DNA from 4 places in the Bacteroides sp. AN502(2024) genome. Region 2 is predicted to be linked to each of the others. Evidence: riboswitches for the same ligand, from Rfam matches in the RefSeq annotation. Region 2 holds a riboswitch; each other region holds the start of a gene.
What was found. A riboswitch is a leader RNA that binds a small molecule or an ion and turns the genes downstream of it on or off. The one in region 2 is predicted to bind cobalamin.

Region 1 (2,203 bases), 2.4 Mb from region 2:
TCCCAATGAGACATGACTGACTACTGCATTCATCCGGGTTTCAGCATAATGGCATGCTTCTGCTTCCGTTTTTCCGCTTATTTGTTGTACGAATTGTCCGGGTGCGGGCAGAATATTATATACCGTCACTTTGCTACTCGAACTTCCTGCTTTGGGAGCACGGTAGCGAGCTGCTTCGTCCGATTGCAGGCATTCTATAGTTTGTATAGCTTCTACCGAAATATCACCGTCTGTTCCCGTTACTTTCACTTTGTACTCTCCTGCTGCCGGAGGCATAAAAGTAAAGGTTGGCTTTGTTTCATCCGGATACGGTTCTCCGTTCACTTCCCATGCATAAATGGTATTCTCCGTGTTGTCTGTAATAATAGGAGCCACATAGGCAGCGCGTCCTGCAGGTACAGTTTGACGTTCATTTTCAAAAGTAATGTTGAGTTTTCTTTGGGGTGCTACCCGTATGGTAGTTGTTGCTTTCCCCGTTCCGTCTTCGTTGGTTACTTTAAGTGTAATATGGAAGGAACCTTCATTTTCCGCCACGAATGTGTACTCTTCCTTATCACCTATTACAGCATCTTTTTCATTCGTCCATTCATAGGTGCTTCCTTCCTTGAAGTTTACAGCGGATTTGATAGTGACACTTTCTCCTACATACGTAGAATAATACTGGATTAATGACACTGACGGGACCATCTTGTTCATAACGTCTATCCGGAGTTCTTTTTGCACACTTCCGTTTTTCGCGTCTACCCTGAAAGTGAAGAACTTTTTTCCATCTGCAGGAGATGAATAGGTGAATGAGGCATCTGTACTGACTATTTTGCCTTTTTCATCTTTCCATGTATATACAGGGGCGATGGCATTATCCACAATAGGGGTGATGGTGATTTCTTTTAGTATTTTGACAGGATAAATCCCAGTACCATTGTCAAAGGTAATCACCGGTGGATTCTTTGATTCTTCTTCCGGAGCGATTACTCCATCGCCTGCTCCCAAATTGTGCTCGTTCCCACATGAGGTGAGAAGGACAATAGAGCAAAGCATCAGTAAATTAGCGGTTGTTTTCCAAAATTCATTTATCATAAGCATACTTTTAATAGGTTGCCGATAGAAATGATAATGGATTTTACCACTGGATGACAGATGTCCCGGTTAGATAAATAGAAGAAGCCTTTCTCTTTATACACAGTAGTGAATGTGTATGTAAAGAAGAGCGACGAACCACCTCCTGTATGCCGCAGGAGTAAAATCCAAACGAAAAGAGGCAGGTCTTCTGGCTTATTCCCTTATTTGCAGCGCCTTCCCAGATAAAATATCCAGTGGCAAATTGCTACAAACTATACTGTTGTCCAATAACAGTATGGAAAAATACAGCAGCGGCTACTGTTACCGATTCTCACGGTATTCCCTTTTAATCTTCGATAACTCATATTATATTGCATGCAATTCGATATAGCATGGTAACGAAGAACCCATTTTCAGATTACAAAGATAGTTATCTTTTTATATATTATGTCTCTTTTAACTATTTATTTCTCATTACGTTAAAGGGACGACAAAATGTTAATAGGACAGGTATGAACTATGAATAGATAAAAAACAAGACAACATTCAGAAAAGCGAATGTTGTCTTGTTTGCTAGGATAAGAAATAATTAATATAGCCCTATCTCTGCTATACTTATATTATAAATAGATTCAGAATGTGGCGTAGAAACAGCTACCTTTACATATCGGGCTTGTTTGCCGCCCTCTACAAATGGAATGATATTCACCTCTCCGGTGCTATGTCCGATTTCCAATTCTTCCAGATAAGTGGCATTTTCCCAAATTTCGGAATCTTTGGATACGAATATTTTGACTATGCCGGGACACCAGGAACGTTTGTTCTCATTATCGAAATAGGTTTGCACAAGTTTCAGCCCTTGCAGGTCTCTTTCTGTCTTTAAGTCCAATGTCAGTGAATAAGTCGTCAATTCTTTTGTTCCGTCAGGTTCCCAACTTGTTTCAACATTATCATCTGTCAGGCGTTCCAGATAGGATTTGTAGTTCTCAGCATCGGCCGGAGAAGAAGTGAACCTCAGGTTTGAAAGGTCGAAGAACGAATAATCGGGAACAGATGTTGCTCCTTTTTCCTCGAAATATTCAGCCTGCGCCAAATTGGAGTAATGTTTGTTGTAACGTTCCACTACAAAATCCGGATTTAATTC
Region 2 (2,203 bases):
ACGGGCATTGGAAAGGGTAGGAGTGGCCATCGTTACTTCCAGCTTGCTCAATAAGTCGTAGAACTTCCTGACCCATTGCAACCGGTCGCGTTTCTCCGGCATGGCAAGATGTAAAGCTATTCCTAAATACATTTCCTGCACAGACTCTATAGGTTCATGTGAGTGAGTACGGATCAGGTAACGTTTGGAGAGCAGGTCGAGCCCTGAATAATTAAACAGTTTATCCCTTTCCGGACAAATGAATCCTGCAGCTTCTTCTATTTCCTGTTGTGAATAGGAATCCAGGATATAGCTGCCGTATAATCCTTCATTCGTCAGATAACGTAATTTCTCATAGAATGAATGTATACCTGAAATCCTTGCCTGTTTTTCCAGCTTTTCTGTCAGTTGAAGATTGAGTAACCGTGCGGCTATAAACTCCCAGTCTGGTGCTTCCTGTGTGGTCAGTTCTACTGCCGCTTTGATAAGTGCCGACAAGCGTTCGTCTGATGACATTTCCGGCTTGCAGAAACTGGAAAACTTTTCCGCCAACACAGTCAGACTATATTCATTACCGGCAAAGTCTTTCTGTATTTCCTTTAACACATCCATCATTTGCGGATTGCCCGTCTCCGTGGTGATATCGTTGAGCGCTTTTCTGCGTTCCGTACGTTGCCAGCGATAGAGAATATAATTTTTGGCTTCTGCATAAAAGCCGTGCTCCATCAGGCAGCGTTCTACTTCATCCTGTATCCGTTCTACATGGCAGTTTGCACTATTACTATGTACAAACTGTTCTACTTCATTCACCATTTCCTGAATGGTTTCTTCCACTATTTCCTGGCCTGTACTGGCGAAGCTTTTTTTAATTGCAACGGCAATTTTCTTCCTGTCATAGGACTCCGTTGTCCCATTTCTTTTGGTTATTTGCATGAGAACCTTATAAAAAATGTTGTTGTATCGTTTCGAACTGTATCCCTAATCCCACGAGTAGAAACAGTCTTTAATGAATGGCAGGTCTTCTGACTAACTCCCTTCCCTGATTCCTTCCCGGCCTACCATTCACAGCCAGTGGCAAAAGTCTTTATCAGAAAGTTATGGAGAATCACAGCAGCGGGACTGTCCGGGATTTGCACCCGGTTCCCTTTTAATCCAGGACAACCGAATGGTTATCCGGAACCGATTCGGAAACAAAGATAGAGAAATTTGTAATTAATACAATATTGTTTCAAGAAAAGAATCTTCATGATGTCATACGCTATTGTTTTTTTTGTACTTTTGCGCCCAATTAAAAAATATCATATTTATGAGGACAGGAGACTCTTTATTATCCGTAGGTAAATTTATTGCAGAATATTCAGCGCATTTGATGGGAGCCGGAGTACACACCTCGCGGGTAATACGCAATACAAAGCGTATTGGGGAGGCTTTTGGATTAGATGTAAAGTTAAGCGTATTTCATAGAAATATCATTCTGACTATTATAGACAAAGAAACAAACGAGGCTTGTAACGAAGTCATAGACATTCCTGCACACCCGATCAGTTTTGAACATAATTCAGAGTTGAGTGCCTTGAGCTGGGAAGCAGTAGACAATCATTTGTCGTTGGAGGAGCTGAAAGATAGATATAAGAAGATTATTTCTGCTCCACGGATACACTCGCTGTTCGTTCTATTATTAGTAGGATTTGCCAATGCATCTTTCTGTAAATTGTTTGGTGGTGATTTAATTTCCATGGGCATTGTGTTCTCGGCTACAATTACAGGATTCTACCTGAAGCAGCAAATGCAGATGAAGAAGATAAACCATTATATCGTATTTATTGTCTCGGCCTTTGTTGCTTCCCTATGTGCATCTACCACCTTGATTTTTGATACAACCTCCGAGATAGCAATGGCAACCAGCGTACTTTATCTTGTGCCCGGCGTTCCCTTGATAAATGGCGTGATTGATGTGGTTGAAGGATATGTGTTGACAGGATTTGCCCGTCTGACAGAAGCCTCTTTGCTGATTATTAGTATCGCTATCGGACTTTCCTTCACATTACTAATGGTAAAAAACAGTTTAATTTGATATGATAGCACTTGACATTCTTACTGACGGATTTTTTGCAGCAGTGGCAGGTATCGGATTTGGTGCGATTTCCGATCCTCCTTTACGTGCATTCAAGGTGATTGCCATACTGGCAGCGTTGGGACATGCCTGTCGTTTTTGCTTAATGAC
Region 3 (2,203 bases), 260 kb from region 2:
GCTCCACCTGCAAACGGGTGTTCATCTCAAGGAAATAATAGTTGCGGTGTTTGTCAACAAGGAATTCGATGGTACCTGCACCGATATAGTTCACCGCTTTAGCCGCAGCTACCGCCTTTTCACCCATGTCTTTCCGCAGTTCGGGAGTGACGAAAACCGAAGGAGTCTCCTCTACGATTTTCTGGTTACGGCGTTGTACGGAACATTCGCGTTCGCACAGATGAATGACGTTTCCATGTTTGTCACCAAGAATCTGGAACTCGATGTGATGAGGCTCTTCAACGAATTTCTCCAGATAAACCGTGTCATCGCCAAAAGAAGACAATGATTCGCTCTTGGCAGTGGTATAAGCCTCTTCCACTTCTTCGGCACAGTGGATGAGGCGCATTCCCTTTCCACCACCGCCCATAGAAGCTTTCAGCATCACCGGATATCCGATTTTATTGCAAAGCTCTATGGCTTCTTCCACACTTTTCAAATTGTCTTGCGTGCCGGGAACGACCGGTACTCCCGCCTCAATCATTTTGATACGAGCAGCAATTTTATCTCCCATGGCTTCCATTGTTTCCGGATTGGGTCCGATAAAGATGATTCCTTCCTCCTGACATCGACGGGCGAAGGTAGCATTCTCCGACAAGAAGCCGTAACCCGGATGGATGGCGTCTGCATGAGCTGCTTTCGCCACTTCGATGATTTTTTCTATATTCAGATAACTCTCTTTGGATGCTGCCGGCCCTATGCAATAAGCTTCATCTGCGTAAAGCACGTGCTTCGCGGTCCGGTCTGCTTCGGAAAAGATAGCGATACTTGTTATCTCCATCTCTCGGCAGGAGCGCATCACCCTTACGGCAATTTCACCGCGATTGGCTACTAAGATTTTTTTTATCATACTTTTCTAAATTAAGTACATACATATTCATGTCTTCCCGTCTAATGGACATACTCCACCCGACGAAAAACAGTATTTTTTGATTTGGGGCTTAACAAGTGATACTCTTTCTCCTAACCCACGAGGAGGAGAGCGTCTTACGCAAAATGGCAGGTCTTCTGACTGACTCTTGTCTTATTTGCCTTCCCGATTAACATCAGTGGCGTTAAATTGGTTCATTAATAAGACATTGAACAGAGCTTCACAGCAGCGGGACTGTCTGGGATTTACACCCGATTCCCTATTAATCGTTGTCCGTTGGATACGGATTCTGAACCATTTCGGAGGGCAAAGATAAAGAAATATTAAATAAAACGTCTCTTTTTTGCACGAAAGTTACAATTTTGTGCAATGCTTATTGATACCATTTTTTGTTTTTATACACTATGATTATTTATTCTTTTAGAATATCAATGAAATCGGTAAGTAGTGTATCGGATCGTTTTTCAATTGCACTCTTCTTGGATCTTTATCCCCCTCAACGCTTCCGTGATAGCCGGGACGAGCAGACTGATCCTTAAGGATTGTAAGGAATAATGGGGAACTGATGGGGATGTAGTTTGTTGAGTAGAATGCTCTATCTCCTTGCAAGAGATGGATTAACGTGTGCAAAGTTATAATAAATTATGGAAAAATAAAGGGCTTTCATTGTGTTTTTTAACATCTCTGCTACAAGAAAGCTATAATGTTTAGCGAAAAACGATCTAAATGACATATTACTCCGCTAATAATCAGCAGAATACATGCTAATTACATCTCTTGCAAGGAGTTGGTTCATCTCTTGCAAGGAGACGAACTTAAAGATGGCACATGAACATGATAAGAAAACTACTTCTTCTAATATTGATATTCTATGGCGGCTACCTGTCGGCACAGACCGTGCATGAAGTGCGGGATTCTGTGAAGATATATTTCCGGCAAGGGAAGATAGACTTTGTCCCTTCCCTGAACAACAACCAAACTGCATTAGACAGAATAGCGGATAGCCTGCGCATAACCTATGCCGACTCCGTTTACCGGTTGCAAAAGATTCTTATTGTGGGCGGTGCATCTCCCGAGGGGAGTATCAAATTCAACAAATGGCTTTCCGAGAAACGTGCGGGCGTGTTGTTCGATTACCTTTCACGCTATGGATCGCTGCCCGACTCACTGAAGACCACCAACTTTCTTGGGCGTGACTGGAACGGTCTTATCCGTCTGGTGAAGAATGACCCGAATGTTCCTTACAGAAAGGAGACATTGGCTCTGCTGCGTGAGATTGCGGACGAGGCGCAG
Region 4 (2,203 bases), 300 kb from region 2:
ATACTCTGACTGTTCTCGTCTGCCAGGCGGAACATTTCATCAATACCCAATACCCTCCTGTCAAGCGTTTGGGCAAACACTCCCTGACTGCATAGCACGGCATATAGCTGCACTATGAGCCATCTTTTCTTGCTCATAAATGAAAATAAGTTTAATGAATAGTTAGAAGTTAGAATTCTCTCTAGTAAATCCTCTGTAGTGAAAAATGAAGGGTTATCAAATCTGTGCTGCTACACCCCAACTGTGAAAGTCTTCCATTTTGTTCTTGTAGCGAATGGCGATTTGATTATATCTTAGTTTCATATTGATACTTGTTTTCTGTTTTCGGGTTGCAAAATTATGAAAAAAAACAAGTAACTTGTAACCTTATACCGGCTCAAATATAATGTTTTTTAACGAATGATAGATGGAATGTCAAATAGGGGAAAGAATAGAAAGAAGTACAGGTTTTCTTGCAACCAACCACTCGGATAAGGCTTGTTCTGATGTACCACATAAGAACGATCATCCGCGAGCGAATCTTTTGGAAGTATTGCTTGAAAACCGAATACTTTTTGCATTAAAATAAGAAGAAAGTTTTCCATTTTGGAAAACTTTCTGTATCAGCATGAAAGAAAAGTTTCCTCAAATTTAATGTTAAAAGCGAACCGGGATATTGGATAATCTTCTATCTTTGTATCCGGTTTCGGAGCTGAAAGAGGTTTAGCCAATGAGGGAACGCTGTGTAAATCGGCGACAGTACCCGCTGCTGTAATTCTCTAAGAATCCGCACAATAAGCCACTGCATCGATGGCGGTGTGGGAAGGTGTTGCGAGGGAGAGATAAGTCAGAAGACCTGCCGGAGCTTTTTCTTTTAGTTATTAACATTTTAAATTTAAACTTTCGGGAGTTAAAGTTATGAACTACGCGGAAATTTGTATCATCAAACGTGATGGTAAAAGAGAAGATTTCTCTATCAGTAAAATCAAGAATGCAATCAGTAAGGCATTCAGTGCAACCGGTATTCAGGATGAGCAGCAGTTGGTGGCTGACATCACGATGAATGTAATCAGTCAGTTTACTACTCCTACTATTACTGTAGAAGAGATTCAGGATTTAGTAGAAAAGTCGTTGATGAAAGTACGTCCGGAAGTAGCGAAGAAATATATTATTTATCGCGAATGGCGGAATACGGAGCGTGATAAGAAAACCCACATGAAGCAAGTGATGGACGGTATCGTTGCTATCGACAAGAATGATATCAACTTGAGCAATGCCAACATGAGCAGTCATACGCCTGCCGGACAGATGATGACGTTCGCTTCCGAAGTAACCAAAGATTATACTTATAAATACCTGTTGCCGAAACGTTTTGCCGAAGCACACCAGTTGGGAGATATTCACATCCACGACTTGGACTATTATCCGACAAAAACGACTACCTGTATCCAATATGATATGGACGACCTCTTTGAGCGGGGTTTCCGCACAAAGAACGGTAGCATCCGCACCCCGCAAAGCATCCAAAGCTATGCTACGCTGGCTACCATTATCTTTCAGACCAACCAGAATGAGCAACACGGCGGACAAGCCATTCCTGCTTTCGATTTCTTCATGGCAAAAGGGGTGGCCAAATCTTTCCGGAAGCATCTGGCATCGTTCATCAATTTCTATGTCGCCATGGAAAACGGAAATCAGGCCGATGAGAAATCCATCCGCACATTGATTGAAGAACATCTTCCGTCTATCAAGTCAACTGAAGCTGAACGCGAAACATTGCGCATCGCTTTGGTCGCTTTACAAATCATTATAGACAAGGAGCACCTTGACCGTATTGTCGAGAAAGCTTATCAGCAGACCCGCAAAGATACTCATCAGGCCATGGAAGGATTTATCCACAACCTCAACACGATGCATTCACGTGGGGGTAATCAGGTGGTATTCAGTTCCATCAACTACGGTACGGACACTTCTGCCGAAGGTCGGATGGTTATCGAAGAATTGCTGAAAGCCACCATTGAAGGATTGGGTACAAGAGGTGAGGTACCTGTATTCCCGATTCAGATCTTCAAGGTGAAAGACGGAGTTTCTTACTCGGAGAAAGACTTTGAGAAAGCGATGAAAGCGGAAAATATCGAAGAGGCAATAACCGACCGTTACGAAGCTCCTAATTTCGATTTGCTGTTGAAGGCTTGCCAGACCACGGCGAAAGCGTTGTTCCCGA

Region 1: another riboswitch for cobalamin. It lies ahead of AB9N12_RS11125 (PKD-like domain-containing protein); the one in region 2 lies ahead of AB9N12_RS01870 (ribonucleoside-diphosphate reductase subunit alpha).
Region 3: another riboswitch for cobalamin. It lies ahead of accC (acetyl-CoA carboxylase biotin carboxylase subunit); the one in region 2 lies ahead of AB9N12_RS01870 (ribonucleoside-diphosphate reductase subunit alpha).
Region 4: another riboswitch for cobalamin. It lies ahead of AB9N12_RS02965 (anaerobic ribonucleoside triphosphate reductase); the one in region 2 lies ahead of AB9N12_RS01870 (ribonucleoside-diphosphate reductase subunit alpha).

What each region holds. Positions count from the first base shown of each region.
Region 1 covers NZ_JBGFSP010000003.1:2,858,319-2,860,521, forward strand. Annotated here, with positions in the region: gene AB9N12_RS11125 (PKD-like domain-containing protein) at 1-1,077, opposite strand, end outside; cobalamin riboswitch at 1,240-1,439, opposite strand; gene AB9N12_RS11130 (DUF4998 domain-containing protein) at 1,649-2,203, opposite strand, start outside.
Region 2 covers NZ_JBGFSP010000003.1:448,493-450,695, reverse strand. Annotated here, with positions in the region: gene AB9N12_RS01870 (ribonucleoside-diphosphate reductase subunit alpha) at 1-912, opposite strand, end outside; cobalamin riboswitch at 974-1,178, opposite strand; gene AB9N12_RS01865 (threonine/serine exporter family protein) at 1,286-2,053, shown strand; gene AB9N12_RS01860 (threonine/serine exporter family protein) at 2,055-2,203, shown strand, end outside.
Region 3 covers NZ_JBGFSP010000003.1:709,145-711,347, reverse strand. Annotated here, with positions in the region: gene accC (acetyl-CoA carboxylase biotin carboxylase subunit) at 1-889, opposite strand, end outside; cobalamin riboswitch at 1,020-1,224, opposite strand; gene AB9N12_RS02815 (DUF3575 domain-containing protein) at 1,739-2,203, shown strand, end outside.
Region 4 covers NZ_JBGFSP010000003.1:747,186-749,388, reverse strand. Annotated here, with positions in the region: gene AB9N12_RS02975 (TolC family protein) at 1-137, opposite strand, end outside; gene AB9N12_RS02970 (hypothetical protein) at 393-584, opposite strand; cobalamin riboswitch at 670-858, shown strand; gene AB9N12_RS02965 (anaerobic ribonucleoside triphosphate reductase) at 898-2,203, shown strand, end outside.